Regions from separate parts of the Rhizobium sp. S96 genome, predicted to be linked through region 2. Evidence: riboswitches for the same ligand, from Rfam matches in the RefSeq annotation. Region 2 holds a riboswitch; each other region holds the start of a gene.
What was found. Region 2 has a riboswitch for FMN ahead of QTL94_RS22705 (6,7-dimethyl-8-ribityllumazine synthase). Riboswitches for the same ligand answer to the same signal wherever they lie in the genome.
Positions count from the first base shown of each region.

Region 1: linked by a shared signal. The riboswitch ahead of QTL94_RS05135 (DMT family transporter) and the one ahead of QTL94_RS22705 (6,7-dimethyl-8-ribityllumazine synthase) in region 2 are both predicted to bind FMN.
Region 3: linked by a shared signal. The riboswitch ahead of ribB (3,4-dihydroxy-2-butanone-4-phosphate synthase) and the one ahead of QTL94_RS22705 (6,7-dimethyl-8-ribityllumazine synthase) in region 2 are both predicted to bind FMN.

Region 1 covers NZ_JAUDRY010000004.1:83,622-86,895, reverse strand. The annotation lists gene lon (endopeptidase La) at 1-507, shown strand, start outside; gene hupB (DNA-binding protein HupB) at 714-989, shown strand; FMN riboswitch at 1,113-1,262, shown strand; gene QTL94_RS05135 (DMT family transporter) at 1,352-2,254, shown strand; gene QTL94_RS05130 (inorganic diphosphatase) at 2,387-2,989, shown strand; gene QTL94_RS05125 (aldo/keto reductase) at 3,043-3,274, opposite strand, start outside.
Region 2 covers NZ_JAUDRY010000030.1:129,269-132,542, reverse strand. The annotation lists gene QTL94_RS22715 (hypothetical protein) at 1-15, shown strand, start outside; gene QTL94_RS22710 (hypothetical protein) at 25-1,413, shown strand; gene QTL94_RS22705 (6,7-dimethyl-8-ribityllumazine synthase) at 1,473-1,949, opposite strand; FMN riboswitch at 2,073-2,219, opposite strand; gene QTL94_RS22700 (hypothetical protein) at 2,373-2,603, shown strand; gene QTL94_RS22695 (hypothetical protein) at 2,982-3,274, shown strand, end outside.
Region 3 covers NZ_JAUDRY010000006.1:13,205-16,478, reverse strand. The annotation lists gene repC (plasmid replication protein RepC) at 1-556, shown strand, start outside; gene ribB (3,4-dihydroxy-2-butanone-4-phosphate synthase) at 1,300-1,929, opposite strand; FMN riboswitch at 2,045-2,189, opposite strand; gene QTL94_RS07785 (glucose 1-dehydrogenase) at 2,297-3,079, opposite strand; gene tpiA (triose-phosphate isomerase) at 3,147-3,274, opposite strand, start outside.

The sequences.
Region 1 (3,274 bases), on a different contig from region 2:
TCGATTTCGGCGGCGGCATCTTACGTCCGCTCGCGCGCTGTCGATTTCGGCATCGAGCCTCCGCGCTTCGACAAGAGCGACATCCACGTGCATGTGCCGGAAGGTGCGACGCCGAAGGATGGCCCGTCGGCCGGTGTTGCCATGGCAACCGCGATCGTCTCGATCATGACCGGTATTCCGGTCGACAAGAACGTGGCAATGACGGGTGAAATCACCCTGCGCGGTCGCGTACTGCCGATCGGTGGTCTGAAGGAAAAGCTGCTTGCAGCGCTTCGCGGCGGTATCAAGAAGGTGCTGATCCCGGAAGAGAACGCCAAGGACTTGGCGGAGATTCCGGATAACGTGAAGAACAACATGGAGATCATCCCCGTTTCCCGCATGGGCGAGGTGATCAAGCATGCCCTGGTCCGCAGACCGGAGCCGATCGAGTGGGATGGAACGGTGGAAACGCCGGTCATCGCGACGGTCGAAGGGCTCGATGAAACTGGCGCAACCATAGCTCACTGAGCCTTGTTTGCCACATTCGTGCCCAATTGCTTAAAAACCCTGAAAAGGCTGGCGTTTTCGCCAGCCTTTTTTTGTGAAAACCATGTGTAGACGCTTGCATTTCCTTGATTTGCAGGGTCTTTGGGGTGCGGCGGGCCTGATGAACCTTATTCTGTGCCAGCTTATAGATTTGAGTCGTTTCGAACCATTTAGAAAGGGGTGGAAACATGAACAAGAATGAACTCGTGTCCGCAGTTGCCGAAAAGGCAGGACTCTCGAAGACCGATGCTGCTTCCGCAGTTGACGCAGTTTTCGAAGTTGTCCAGGCTGAACTCAAGGGCAAGGGCGACGTTCGCCTCGCTGGTTTCGGTAGCTTCACCGTTTCCCATCGCGCAGCCACCAAGGGCCGCAACCCGTCCACCGGCGCTGAAGTCGATATCCCGGCTCGCAACGTGCCGAAGTTCACGCCCGGCAAGGGCCTGAAGGATGCCGTCAACGGCTGATTGGATTTGACTTGGCTGCCGGACAACGAGGCCGGCGGCACAGGTTTTAGAGGGTTCGGCGCAAGCTGGACCCTTTTCGCGTTTTTATGACCTTGCTGATCTTGCGACTTTGTTTTACGCCATTGATGTTCTCAGGGCGGGGTGAAAGTCCCCACCGGCGGTAAGAGCATCTGCTTGAGCCCGCGAGCGCTTTTCCGGCCACGTCGGAAAGGGTCAGCAGATCCGGTGCAATTCCGGAGCCGACGGTCATAGTCCGGATGAAAGAGAATGAACGTCGTTTGATCGCGAAGGCCGATGCCGACGCGTGATATCGGCGCTCATGCGTCCTGATTTGTGTTGGTCCCTTGTTTCGGATGAATGACATGAATCAGACTTCCCCATTGACCGCTTCCAAGTCGCGCGCGCTTGCCGGCGCCGGCTGGATGGTACTTGCAGGGATCGCTTTCGCGATCCTCAACGTCATCACGCAGTGGCTGACGATGAAGCTGGCGTTTCCCTCCGCATCAGCCGCTTTCTGGCAATATGCATTCGCTTTGCTGTTCTCCCTGCCGTTCCTGAAAAAGGTCGGCCTTTCCGCCATGCGGACCAGTTACCCCTGGCGCCACGCCGTTCGCGTTGCCCTGGCCTCCTTCGGCGTGCTGGCCTGGGTTGCGGGGCTCGCGTCTGTCCAGATCTGGCAGGCGATCGCACTGGTGATGACGTCTCCCTTCTTCATCATCCTCGGCGCCCGGCTGTTTCTTGGCGAACGTGTTGGAACCGCCCGTTGGGCAGCGACCGCAGTCGGTTTCATAGGCGCGATGATCATCCTGCAGCCGTGGTCGGATGCCTTTACCTGGGCTGCCCTGCTGCCGATACTCTCCGCGTTGCTGTGGGGAGCCTCGTCCCTGATCACCAAGAGCCTCACCGGGATCGAGCGCCCAGAGACGATCACCGTCTGGCTGCTGGTCTTGCTGACGCCGATCAATGGTGGCCTGGCGCTTGCCGCGGATTTCGCCATCCCGACCGGCATGACCCTCGTGCTCTTCGTTCTGGCTGGCCTGTTGACCGTCATGGCGCAGTATTTCCTGACGCTCGCCTACACCGTGGCCGACGCCACTTACGTGCAGCCGTTCGATGATCTCAAGCTGCCCCTGAACGTACTGGCCGGCTGGCTGTTCTTCGGTTACGCGCCGGCGGGCTACCTCTGGCTCGGTGCTTTCCTGATCCTCGGCGCCTCTATCTTCATCATGCAAAATGAAATGAAGCGGGAGCGGGCGGGCGGCTGATCCACAGCTGACCAGCGGGCGGTCACGCATATGTTATCGCCCGTTCCGGAAGCCGACAGAAATGTCATATCGTTGTGATCTCACCCCCCTAGGCGGAGTGCGTTTCTTATAGCGCCAATGGGGGTATCCATAGTGAAGACGATTTTTTCCACCGCAGCAGCCTTGCTTTTGACCGCAGGTATCGCAGCCGCTGCAGACTATGTTTCCTATCTCGATTTTCCGCAGCCGAAGGATGACAGCAAGGAGTTCTTCACGGCGATCGAGATCCCGCAGGGAAGCATCATCAAGTACGAGATCGACGCCGATACCGGCCACATCGTCGTTGACCGCTTCCAGTCGATGCCGGTGGCCTATCCGGCCAACTATGGCTCGATCACCAGCTCGCTCGGCGGTGACGGTGATCCGCTCGACGCGATCGTCTACACACGCGAACCGGTCGCTCCCGGCGCAATCATCCGGGTGCGCGCGATCGGTGTGCTGAAGATGATCGACGGTGGCGAGGTCGACGACAAGATTGTTGCCGTGCCGACGACCGACATCGATCCGACCTACGACAAGGTCAAGGAAATCACCGATCTTCCGGAGATCGAGCAGGAGCGCCTGCAGGCCTTCTTCCGCGTCTACAAGCAGCTTCCGGCAAAGCGCAAGGTCGTCGAGCTGAACGGCTTTGAAAATGCCGAGAAGGCGCAGTCGGAAGTCGCCACCGCCATCAAGGCCTATGCCGACAAGAAGTAATTCGAGCCGCACGCTCAAAGAAATGGCCGGGTTTTGCCCGGCCATTTTTGTATCTACCAGCGCTGATGCACGTGCGGCCCGATCAGCCGCTCGTAGATCTCGCGGGTGGCATCCATGACGTCCTGCGAAAGCGGCGCAAGGCTGGCCGCGGCCGCGTTGGCTTTGGCCTGCTCGGCATTGCGAGCGCCGGGGATCACGACGGTGACGGCGTCGCTCATCAGGATCCAGCGAAGCGCGAATGCGGCCATGGAGGCGCCGGCCGGAACCAGCTTGCGCACTTCCTCG
Region 2 (3,274 bases):
GCAACGATTGCCTGAGGCGCGATCATGGTGAACTCACCGGCTCAAGCCAATGTAGCGAGTTGCGGGACAATTGCTTGGTGGAGGGGGCTCGACTTAAATGCCCTGCGCACACGGTACGGGGCGATCGAGCATCTGCTAGTACAAATGGATTTCATGGCTCAGGTCGCTCGCTTGCCACGCGCGGAGTTCTCGATACCTGGCGCGAGCAAGACAATTCCTGGAGGCATTGGATTTGCAGACGTCGTTGCGTTGGCGACGCAGGAAATCTGGGAGATTAAGTCGGATTCTTACATGCCTATGGGCCAGGCCGGAGCTGAAGCGAAATTCTATGCGAAGATGGCCCAAGTTGGTTGTGGTTCGCCGAGCTGGCGAGCGGGTCAGGGTTACACTACCTTTGATGGAACGGGGGTCGTGTGGCGAGCTTCCGCGAACAATAACACTGCGGAGTTGCACGCGGTGGAAAAAGAGCCCGGATCGATCTACTACTATTGGAAAATCAATGGACAGGAGGGCTACGAAGTCTACCGCCAATTTGGCTGGGGCCTCAGAGGTCATCTAGTTGATACGCTCTTTCTGGGAGTCGCAGAGGATCTCCTGTATCCCGACAAGCCGAAAGGAGCATATGCGTATTCGATTCCGGATCTCCGCGTGCTGCGCCATCCCCCACTGAAGTGGACTTCGCCAACGTTCCAGGGAGGAGCGTTGATCGCCGCTTTGCAGAGTGTCGCGACGCACCTGCTTAACGTTTTGAGAACCGAATGCGCCCGCCAAATTCTCGAGGGGAGCGCGGTCGGGGTATATCTCGAGAGCGGCGCGTTTGCAGCCCTGACCGGGCAGACGTCGAATACCATCGACTATCTGTCAGTGCGACCTAGACCGGGTCAGATTGGATTTTCAACCGCGCAGACCCTAACCATGCTCAGCGAGATATCGGCGCTTAATGTAATAAAGTTAGGCGCCCAGTTCGTGTTTGTTGCAAACGTTATTGGGCTTGCCGCCGTTGCTGCCATCGTCGGTGGACGCGGCTTAATGATGCTCGGACCCGCCGCTGCACCACTTGCTCCGTTGGCTGCGCGCACGGCAACGGCGTTTATCATCTTCCTATCTGCAGAGGCGACTGCTTTTGCTGCATCGAAGGGCCCACAGTCCGATGCTGGACAGTCGCTGATCCGCCAGATAGACGCGCTGTATTCTTCTGGAAAGCATATCATCAATCGCAACTCGGCGATCCTGGTGATACCTGATCGTCAGAATCGCGATGGCTCCGTCTCGTTTCGCCCGACGTGGGTGAAGTGGAAGCCCCTCACACCTGGAGATCTAAAATCTCAGAAGATTGGCGTTTCGACCGTCCGAGAGGGGGACACGGAATTCATTTTGAGTGGTGTGGCAGTTCCGTCGAACGACTTGTTGTAACAACGTCTGTTGCCCAGAATGAGAACGACGGCCAGGCGGCGGCCGCCGTTCGATGCTTTTTACTCCACGCTGGCGAGCAGCTTCGCGCGGGCCCCAAGGATTGCCGCGCAGGCATTGGCAGCTTCCTTACCCTTCATCACGAAGTGCCGCTTGAAGAAGTCGATTTGAGCTTCCGACTCCTGGAAATGGTGGGGAGTGAGTACCACCGAGAGGACCGGTGTGCCGGTGTCGAGCTGAACGCGCATCAACCCGTCTAAGACGGTTCCGGCGACGAAGTCATGGCGATAGATTCCGCCGTCGACAACAAATGCACAAGCGATCACGGCATCATATTTGCCGGTGCCGATCAGTGCCTGGGCGTGGAGTGGTATCTCCAAGGCGCCGGGAACGTCGATAATCTCAACGTCCGAGGGGAAGCGACCGAGAACGCCCCATTCGTCGACAAACGAATTCACGGCGTTGTCCACGATGTCGGCATGCCAGCGAGCCCGGATGACCGCGATGCGCTTTTGGGTGGTTGTTGCAGTTTGAAGCATTGAAATGCCTTTCAAGGGTTTTGCCGGCGGGGGCCGGCAGTGACGACATAGCCCCGGAGGGCCTGATCCCTTGAGCGAACAGACAGGACGCGCACCCTCTCACAACGAAAGGTGATGCGCCTGCCATGTCCTCTTCCATCCGGACTATACCGTCGGCTCCGGCATCTCACCGGATCTGCTGACCTTCCGGCAACGCCAGAAGCGCTCGCGGGCTCCAGGCTGTGGCCTGATACCGCCGGTGGGGAATTTCACCCCGCCCTGAGAACACCGGCACGATAGTTCAAAGGCGGAGAAGAATGCAAGCTTCCGAATGCTTGGCCGATCGATCGGGCACGGCAACTCGTCATCGATAGCCATCAAGCTGATCCAACCGCCTCCAGCGACGCGAGGTAGTTTTCAACGGGCCAGAATGACGAAGATCAAATGCGAGCCTTCATCAGTTTTACCCAGTTCATCAGCCTACGGAGCGTGTCGCCAATCGAAACCATAACAATGGCGATAACGGTGAGGGTGCCCCAGTTAACGAACCTGACGCGGACGCTGGTGCTTCCAGTGGATCAGCCGTTGGTCGATGAACGGCAACAGCAAATCGACGCGTTGACCGCTCGGGTGAAGGATCTCGAAGCTGAAGTAGCCACGTTGAAGAACCGATAGCCGTCCAACGAACGGCTACGGCGTGGCCCGACCATGTCGCAGGCCGGACCTCAATGACGGACGGGGACTATGATCGGCTGTCGCTGATGAAATTCGTGGCTTGGAGTTACCAGAGATTATCGCCGGCGAGAGGTCTAAGAGGAACAGCGCGCAGATTGCGCGGCTGTCAAAGGACCTCGGCGAGGTAAATTCGTCCAAGGCTCGAGCGGCCTTCGTTGATTTCTCGGTCGTTGAGCAAAAGAAGGCGGCAATGTGGATGTAGGGCGAGTATCCCACAGCGTTTTTCAAACAATGCGTGTATTAACGATGTATTACGATGCAATTTGACGTCGTATTGGATTCTGCGATGTTCGCCTCGGGAAACTGAGGGGTTATACCGTGACATTTGGCATTTGGACGCGACGCATTGGTGTCGCGGCGATCGCGTTCGCATTGGCGAGCTGCACGACAACACAGGCAGAATTTAGCAAGAAGCCAGAGGCAGTGAGCAAGGCGGCGCTCTGTCGCACCCTCATGGAGACAAAGGATCAGGCATTTTACCAAAACCTGCTTAAAGAGCTTGCCCGCCGCCAAATTGACCCGCTCGACTGCTACAAGATGGTGCAAGAGCAGAACCAAGCTGCGGCCGCGCTGGTCGCACTGGCTGTCGTCGGAACTGCCGTTGCTGTATG
Region 3 (3,274 bases), on a different contig from region 2:
AGTGCTCGATGAAATGGAAATGTTGAAGCAAGAGATCCTCAACGGGCTGGAAAATCAGGAGAAAACAGAAAATACCAGCACCAATGATGCTCATATCGAGCGGCACATACAAAATTCAAACCCCAACTTCTCAAATGAACTTGAACCAAGCTCTGAAAAAGAGCCGGGGGCGAAATCGAGCCAAATGATCCGACCGACCAGTGAGCGGCTGAAGGCTTTCCCGCTTGGGGTCGTGCTGAAGGCCTGCCCCCAGGTGTCTGATTACGGACCGGGCGGAGCAATTGCGAGTTGGCGCGATCTTATGTCGGCGGCCGTGGTGGTTCGATCGATGCTGGGGATCAGTCCGTCGGCTTATCAAGATGCTTGTGAAATCATGGGGCCGGAGAATGCGGCGGCGACCGTGGCCTGCATTCTGGAGCGGGCGAACATGATCAACTCTCCGGGTGCCTACCTCCGCGATCTGACCCGTCGGACGGAACGTGGCGAATTTTCGCTCGGGCCGATGATCATGGCGCTGCTCAAGGCGAACGGAGAAAGAGGCCTGAAGGCAGGATAGCCGTGGGCGGATTGCGCACCGGCGAGGTGCTGAACGATGCCCTTTTCACAACGACTGCTTGCTGGGAGCGTAGTTCGCGAACCGGTCCGGCCGACGTTGGAATGATAGAGGAGTGGCTGTGTTATTTCCCGGAAATAGCCGCCTCCCCAGAATGGAGAGGCGGCTCCCCCGCCCTTTTTCGCCTAGCGGCAAACGGTGCGGTATTTCGTTATCCGGTGATGGTGGCTCCACACGTGGTACGGCTGTTTCCAGCAGTGGTCATATCGCACGTGATGTCGGTCGTGATGATAGCGGTCCTGGTAATATCTGTGGTCACTCCGACCCGGCTCGCCAATGCGGATGGTAACGCTGTCAGCGTAAGAAGGGGCAGCGGTTGCAGCAAGCGATGACATAGCAAGAACGGTCGCGACGATAAGTCTCTTCATTACATTCTCCATTGATTTCAGAGACATAAACGTTCGAGCCTTCTATTGGTTTCATCCAATTTTCGTCGAGACCAAAACACCAGGCCGAATAGTCTGCGTCGTCGAGCTCTGACGACAGAGCATCGAGGATGGCGCGCGGGTACGCATTTCTCGAAGGGAAATGCCTGCTGCGTCGGAGCTAAAAGGTTTCGGAGAAGGCGGAGATTTCTATGAAAAGAGGCGCGCAAACCAAATCTGTAAACAGTTGCTGGGCGCTGCATTTGTAGTCGTCTCGAAGCGGAAAACCTTGCCGCTTCGAGACGAGATTGTGACTGGAGATCAGGCCGCCTTCACGGGCAGAGCGGCTGCGGTTCTGTAGGCGATCAGGTCTTCGATCGTGATCAGATGAAGGCCGTGGCGTTCTGCAAAAATCTCAAGGTCGGGAAGGCGCGCCATCGTGCCGTCGTCGTTCGCGACTTCACAGATGACGCCGGAAGCGGAAAGGCCGGCCAGCCGCGCAAGATCAACGGCCGCTTCGGTGTGACCCGGGCGAGACAGGACCCCATTCGGATGGGCGCGCAGGGGAAAGATGTGACCAGGACGGGCGAACTCCTCGGGACGGGTCCCTTCCCGCACAAGCGCCCGGACGGTCGCTGCCCGGTCGGCGGCTGAAATGCCGGTCGTCGTTTCCGGGATGTAGTCGACGGAGACGGTGAATGCGGTCTTCAGAACTTCGGTGTTGCGAGGAACCATCAGCGGAATGTCGAGCTCATCGAGCCGTTCGCCTTCCATCGCGACGCAGATAAGTCCACGAGCGTGGTTCATCATGAATGCGATCGCCTCAGGCGTGATCGCTTCCGAGGCGATTACCAGATCGCCTTCGTTTTCGCGGTCCCGGTCATCGACGACCACAACGATCTCGCCACGGCCAATCGCGGCAACCGCGTCTTCAATCTTCGAAATAGTCATTCATCGTGCCTTTCAAGGGTTAGCCGTTTGACCGGCGTGCATGGCCTTCAACAGCCATCATCATCCCTTGGGCGAACAAGCACACGACACACCGCACCCAAGGCGGCGTTCGCTGCGTTGCTCTCTTCCATCCGGACTTTAACCGTCGGCTCCGGCATCTCACCGGATCTGCTGACCCTTCGTTTTCACGAAGGCGCTCGCGGGCTCCGAGTTTCCTCGATACCGCCGGTGGGGAATTGCACCCCGCCCTGAGAACAAATGTAACATAGACAATCGATAGCCGGTTCCGCAAGGGGGCTCGGCGCGTTCAATCAATGAGGACGAAGTTCCATCGGTGAACACACTGTTCCCCGTCGCCGAATAACGGCTACGACATGATCAGGCCGCCATCGACGTTGATGGTCTGGCCGGTGATGTAGGCCGCGTCGTCACTGGCAAGGAAGGTAACAAGGCCGGCGACGTCTTCGCCCGATCCTGCGCGCCTCATCGGAATTCCCTCGACCCATTCCTTCATGAGTTCGCCGGGAGCGTAATTCCCGAGAAGCTTGCCCCATGCCTGGTCGTTATAGGCCCACATGTCCGTTTCGATGATGCCGGGGCAGAACGCGTTGACGGTGATCTTTTCCGTCGCGACTTCCTTGGCAAGGCTTTGGGTAATGCCGACAACACCCATTTTCGAAGCCGCGTAGTGCGGGGTAAAGATGAAGCCGTCGCGTGCCTGGCCAGAGGCGGTATTGATGATGCGGCCACCACGTCCGTGCTTGCGCATCCGCAAGATTGCTTCCTGCGCACAGAGGAAGACGCCCTTGGTGTTGACGGCCAGAACCTTGTCCCATTCGTTCTCGGTCATGTCCTCGATGCGCGCGATCGTGATCACGCCGGCATTCTGGATCGAGACGTCGATTGTACCGAATGCTGTTTCGGCGGCGTCGTAGAGAGCCTTGACGCTTGCCTTGTCGGTGACGTCGCCGACGAAGGAGATCGCCTTTCCACCGTCCGACTTGATCTGCTCGGCCACGGCGTGGACCGAATCTTCGTTTGCGGAGACGACCAGATTGGCGCCTTCCCTGGCAAAACGCTTGGCGATCGCCGCCCCAATCCCGCGGCTGGCACCCGTGATCACCACGGTCTTGTTGTCGAAGCGGCTCATGTTGTCATCCTTTCATGGTGTCAGCTAAGGCGGCTTGGAAAGCCGCCGTCTTTCTGGTGGTGCCGGATCAGCCGGCCGCCGAGATGATGCCTGCGAAATCTGTTGCCTTGAGCGATGCTCCGCCGACGAGGGCGCCGTCGACATTCGCGACGCTGAAGATCTCGCCTGCATTGCTTGCTTTCACCGATCCGCCGT